2 regions of the Peribacillus sp. NPDC097264 genome follow, and region 1 is predicted to be linked to the other one. Evidence: riboswitches for the same ligand, from Rfam matches in the RefSeq annotation. Region 1 holds a riboswitch; the other holds the start of a gene.
What was found. Region 1 has a riboswitch for thiamine pyrophosphate ahead of tenA (thiaminase II). Riboswitches for the same ligand answer to the same signal wherever they lie in the genome.
Positions count from the first base shown of each region.

Region 2: it holds a riboswitch for thiamine pyrophosphate, as region 1 does, so the genes downstream of both, thiT (energy-coupled thiamine transporter ThiT) here and tenA (thiaminase II) in region 1, are expected to answer to the same signal.

Region 1 is NZ_JBNNSR010000009.1:66,802-69,930, forward strand. It holds gene ACQKL0_RS15340 (Fur-regulated basic protein FbpA) at 43-306, opposite strand; SAM riboswitch class I at 405-508, opposite strand; TPP riboswitch at 813-918, shown strand; TPP riboswitch at 987-1,079, shown strand; gene tenA (thiaminase II) at 1,185-1,874, shown strand; gene thiW (energy coupling factor transporter S component ThiW) at 1,875-2,408, shown strand; gene thiD (bifunctional hydroxymethylpyrimidine kinase/phosphomethylpyrimidine kinase) at 2,377-3,129, shown strand, end outside.
Region 2 is NZ_JBNNSR010000007.1:129,258-132,386, reverse strand. It holds gene ACQKL0_RS12885 (cation diffusion facilitator family transporter) at 170-1,057, opposite strand; TPP riboswitch at 1,308-1,410, shown strand; gene thiT (energy-coupled thiamine transporter ThiT) at 1,509-2,090, shown strand; gene ACQKL0_RS12875 (universal stress protein) at 2,143-2,667, opposite strand; gene ACQKL0_RS12870 (transglycosylase domain-containing protein) at 2,957-3,129, shown strand, end outside.

The DNA.
Region 1 (3,129 bases):
ACAGCAAATGCTTTTTCTCTTTGATTGTTCACTATAGGTTAACTAAGTCATGCACTCTGGAGGTGACTCATTACCTGATTTATCTATAACAATCTTATATTCATCTTCAAGAGCTTTTAATGGAGCATCATAGAGATGCTTTTCATCAGAGGTTTTGTATACACCATTTGATAATAGTTCTTCTATCAACAATGCTCTCCTCTGTTCTTTTTTCTCGAAAAACTCTGCCATATGAATGGCCCCTTTCCTTTTATTCATATTTTCCACATATAATGCCCCTAATCTTATAGGCTTTGCTAAAGCCAAAATATATATACCTGTTGTACGGGATCCTTAAACCCTATTTGACAAAAATAAAAACCCCTTCTAATCCAAGAAGAGGTCGACAGAGGTCCGTTCGTCTCTTCTTATCTTCCAAGCGATTGCTTGTTGGAAGAAGCACAGTTCCCCGATGGGTCTGTTGCCGAGGTTTCATAGGGCCAAGTCCCTCCACCTCTCTGGATAAGAATACAGAATATAAATGATTTTGACATGATTTTATCCCACTTGCAAGGATAAGTCAATTGCATTCAAATAATTTTTAATTTTTATATTATTTTTCCGTGTGCCCTTTTAGCACAAGGTAAGACCATATCCCTATTTTGCTAATAACTATATTTTCCTCCAATTGACCGTGGGTTAGGTATGCTCCATTTGCCAATGGGGATTTTATCCTACTACCCCTTTCACGCCACAAGATACTCATAAAATTCTATTGGATTCAAAGGTTGCATTTTCCTTTTTATCTGATATGATGACAATAATCACATACGAAATACCACTAGGGGAGTCTTCTATAAGACTGAGATGGAATGATGTTCCGGACCCTTTGAACCTGATCCGGGTGATGCCGGCGGAGGAAAGTGGATGATATCGTCGTCGTATATTTGACTTCATCCATCTGCCCCGTTCCGTTTTCAGGAACGGGGTTTTCGTTTAATTGAATAATAAGCTGCTAGGGGAGCCATTAATAGGCTGAGAATCAAACCCTTTGTACCTGATCTGGTCATACCAGCGGAGGAAAGCAGGTTGAAAAAGGGATTCGTACATTCCTAGAACAGCCGCTTTCTATATGAAAGCGGCTGTTCTTCATTTTTGGACACTCCCCTCCTTTGTATGTGAATGAATTATAAGGGGGAAAAATCATGGCGAAAACCCAAATGAAAACTTTCAGTGCTAGACTTCACGAACGTTCAAAAGAAATTTGGAAAAAGAATCATACTCATCCTTTCGTTCAAGCAATTGGAGACGGGACACTATCAGAAAAGAAATTCGCCTATTACTTAAAGCAGGACTATATCTATCTTATGGATTATGCCAAGCTTTTTGCCTTAGGGACCATCAAGGCCACTAACCTTGAGATCATGACCAAATTTGCGAGTATTTTAAATGAGACTCTACAGGTAGAAATGGATTTGCATAGGAGCTACTGCAAGGAGTTCGGAATTAGTTCTGAGGAATTGGAAAATACCGAACCAACTCCGATTACCCTTGCCTATACAGGTTATATGCTCAATGCTGCCCATCATGGAACTTTAGCCGACCTTATTGCCTGCTTACTTCCTTGTGCCTGGGATTACTATGAAATTGGCTCGTTATTAAAAGAACAAAATGGTCCAGCACTAGAAACAAATCGCTATATCGCTTGGATTCAATCGTATGCATCCCCCGAATTCGCAGATGCGCACAAATGGTTGGCCAAGCTGTTAGACGAACTGACGGAAGATATGCCTGAAAAGGAATTGAAAAGATTAGAGAAACACTTTTTAATGACCTCCCGATATGAATATTTATTTTGGGACATGGTTCACAACGAACAGGATTGGCCGCTTTAAATGCTAGACACGGGTAACTTATTACGGAAAATGACGTTGACTAGCTTGTTCACGGCCATCACTACCCTGACTAGCTCATTCGTTTACATCCCTGTTGGTTTTGCGAAGGTGTTTCCTATTCAACATGTAACCAACGTCATGACAGCCGTTATGTTGGGGCCGCTTTTTGCTGTGACCCAGGCCTTTTTAGTATCCCTTATCAGGAACATGACAGGTACAGGTTCCATTTTTGCATTTCCGGGCAGCATGATTGGTGCCCTGCTGGCGGCCTTCCTCTACCAAAAAACAAAAAGGATGGGACACGCCTGCTTGGGAGAAATAGTGGGGACAGGCATTCTCGGATCCATCGCCTGTTATCCGATCGCGCTTTTATTATTGGGAAAAAAAGCGGCACTTTTTGGTTTTCTGCCAGCTTTTCTTCTTAGTTCTTTAACGGGCGCAATTATAGGCTTTCTTTTATTGAAAGTTCTCTTAAAAAATCATTATATGAAGGGGTTTTTTTATGAAAAGGGCACTAACGATCGCCGGATCTGACTCTGGGGGCGGAGCCGGCATCCAAGCTGATTTAAAAACATTTTCGGCCCATCGGGTTTATGGCATGTCTGTTATCACAGCCGTTACGGCACAGAATACCTTGGAAGTTCGATCTATACAGCCCATCGATCTCCCTGTGATCACCGATCAAATTGCGGCCGTATTTGAAGACATTCGTGTCGACGCAGTAAAAATAGGGATGCTTGGATCAAAGGAGACGGTCGAAACCGTCGCCCATTCGCTAAAATTATTTAAACCGGCTATCGTCGTCCTTGATCCTGTCATGATTTCCAAAAGTGGACACCATCTGTTAGATGAGAGGGCCGTTTCGTCGGTAAAAACTGATTTACTTCCACTTGCTACACTTGTCACGCCCAATATACCTGAAGCAGAGGTCCTTACCGGATTCCCGATCCGGACGAAGCAGGACTTTTATAAGGCATGTACCGCTATTCTGGAACTGGGTCCGAAGGCTGTTTTACTGAAAGGAGGACATGCAGCAGGAAATCCAAATGACCTCTTTTATGATGGCAAGGAGTTCTCTTGGATCAAGGGTGAACGCATTCATACGAAAAATACGCATGGAACTGGCTGTACCCTTTCCTCTGCCATTGCATCTAATCTTGCTAATGGACTTCCTTTAGCGACGTCCATTGAACAAGCGAAAATCTATATTTCAGAAGCGATACGAAATAGCTTAGAACTCGGTAAGGGACACGGA
Region 2 (3,129 bases), on a different contig from region 1:
AGAATATAATTCCAAAATGTAATATATGGTTTTAATAATAACAGATTGAAAGCGTTCTTTAAATACTCATTCATGCGGTAAATGATCGGTAAAAGGGGAAAGGCTTTGTTTATATTAGGTAAACATTGTATTAATAGGGGGTTTACACATATAAAAAAGGCACCGTTCATTATTGACGGGTACCTTTTTTTTGAAATGTATAGGGTTCGATATGGACAATGACATGTTTGATGTCATGTTCCTTTAATAAGTTTTCTTCAACTTTCACTGTAATGTCATGACTTTGGATGACGGTCAAGAGCGGATTGACATGCACGGTTGTTTCAACCAGAATTTCATTCCCATGCATCCGTGCTTTAATTTCACTCATGTCTTTCACCCCATCCGTCAACAGGATGGTTTGACCTATTTGTTGAAGATGCTGTTCATCGAAACCGTCGGTCAAGGAAAGTGAAGCGTCGTGGAAAATATCCCAAGCCGTTTTGCAGATCATCAGACCTACCACTAAAGCCGCAACCGCATCCAACCAGTCTATGCCGATTGTGGTACCGATAATACCTACGAAAGCACCGATACTGACAAGAGCATCAGAACGGTTGTCCTGTGCGACAGCATGGATGGAGGCGCTGTTTATTTTTTTGCTTAAAGCCAAGTTGTAACGATAAACCCCGTACATGAAGATGGCGGAGAATAAAGCGACATAAGCTGTGAACATATTCGGTACAACTGTCGCATCCTGCGAAAAGAATGATTCGATGGCGCTGTATATGACCTGTAATCCGACGGTGATCATAATGAAGGCGGCAACCAGAGACGCTACGGTTTCAGCTCTCAGATGACCGTATGAATGATTATTATCAGGTGGTCGCTTTGATATTTTTAAGCCTATTAATACAGCGACAGAGGCAATGATATCGGTCGTGTTGTTTAAACCATCTGCCCAAAGTCCTTTCGAGTCTCCAAAGTAACCAAACGTTAATTTGAGGGCCGACAAGAATATGTATGCGGCTATACTGATATAGGCGCCCTTTTCAGCAGAAATTGAATGTTTATCCATGTCTTTTCCCCCTCGTGCAAAATAACCTTTATAAAGATATCAAATTGAACCCTAGTGAGTCTATAGAAAAATTGTCGTCTTTATCCATCTAACTTGGCATATGGCATGTGTATTGAGGCCATGTAAAGAAGTTGGCTGGATGAAAAAATATAACCAGTAATAGGGAAAAACGCTCGTGGATATAATCGTGTTATTTACTTGTCAATTAGAGAAACTAGTAGTATATTCTAACCGAGGAACAAAAATTAAATACTTCCACAAGGGGAGCCAAGATGGCTGAGAGTGAACGTTTGAGTTCAGACCCTATGAACCTGTTAGTTAGTACTAGCGTAGGGATGTGGTTTTGGATAGCAATACTGGGCATCCATTACCGCCCTGGTGTTGCTTTTTTGCATGCCGAAAAAGCGACACGGGACTCATGGGCACTTTTGCACGTGGAGAAGGGTGAGAGATGATGAAACATAAAACATTATTCATGACAGAGGTCGCGATTTTTTCTGCATTGGCATTACTGCTGGATATAGTCTCCGGTTTTGTTTTTGCAAGGATATGGCCACAGGGGGGATCGATTTCCATTGCCATGGTGCCGATATTCTTAATGGCCTATCGTTGGGGAATCAAGGGCGGAATGGCCACCGGTTTACTATTGGGGCTTTTGCAGATTGCCACTGGTTTGGCATTTCTGGCAACGCCGCTTCAAGGATTTATCGAATATTTCCTTGCTTTTACCGCCGTGGGATTATCCGGTTTGTTCATGAATAAATTCGTGAATAACCGTAAAGGGGGAAAACGGTTAAGAGGGGATATATATGCGGTTTGTGGCATGTTTGTGGGGAGCTTCCTGAGGTTTCTTTGCCATTTTACAGCAGGTATCGTTTTCTTTGGGGAATATGCGCCAAACGGGCAACCAGTCGTCCTCTATTCCTTGATTTACAATGGGACATATATGCTGTTTAGTTTTATTTTATCAGCAATCGTGGTAATGGTGCTTTATTCGGCTGCTTCGAATGTCTTGTTGAAGAAAGCCATCTAAGGACAGACCTATAAAAAGGGCCGGCTCGATTATGAGCCGGCCCTTTTCTCCATTATTTTGCAATAAATACCGAGCAAGGTGCCTGCTTGGCTATGGAACTGCTGGTGCTTCCGAGGAAGAACTTTTCCAGGCCGCTTTTTGCACTGTTGCCGACGATGATTAAATCGGCATTCGCCCGCTTTGCATAGTCACATATACTATCGGTGGCATTTCCCTCTAAAATCTCGATATTTCCATTAACCTGGCATTCACTGAGCAATCTCATCATATTGCTTTCAGCCATCCTCACATTGTTTTCATGAACGGTGGGAGTATCGTTCATGTGCATTTGACTTTGTTGTTCTACTTCTGTTACGGGATGCGTTTGTGAAGGGTCGACATAAAATCCTGCTGCCGGTACGAACCCAGGAGCGGATGCACTCTCGATGATGCGGCTTTCACCTTTTGGATTCAGAACTTGAACAATGGTCAATTCAGCTTCCGGAAAGGCCTTTTTTAATGAAGCTCCATATTCCACTGCGCGGTTGCTCTCTTCATTTCCATCATAAGCGGCGACGATACGTTTTAATTGTTTCATCTAAGATCATCTCTCCCCATAATTTGTCATTATAGGTTATATACCCGTTTTTATTGGTTTCATGCCTTTTTCAGGTGTATATTGATTTATAAATGTGGGTAAAGGGTATGGAAAAAGAAAAGACTAGGCATGAAAGGGAGAAATATTGTAGGCATTTTTATGGAAAAGGATAATGGGCAAAATGTTGTGGAATTTGTTTTCCCTTTTAGCCATTGCAAGAGTTTTCTTTCATAAAAAGGGCAAAATATTTTTAATGGAGCATGTCGCATCTGGGAAAATGGGGGTACAAATGAGAGCGTTATTGAAAATAGGTCTTATAATTATATCAATCATTGTCGTAGTGGGAGCTGGTTTGTTCATATATTTTAAACAAACTGTGGATATAAGCAATCTCCAGGATCAACTTCAGCAGCCGACCAAGATTTATGACGAGGATGGGAACTTAGCCAGTACCATCACGGC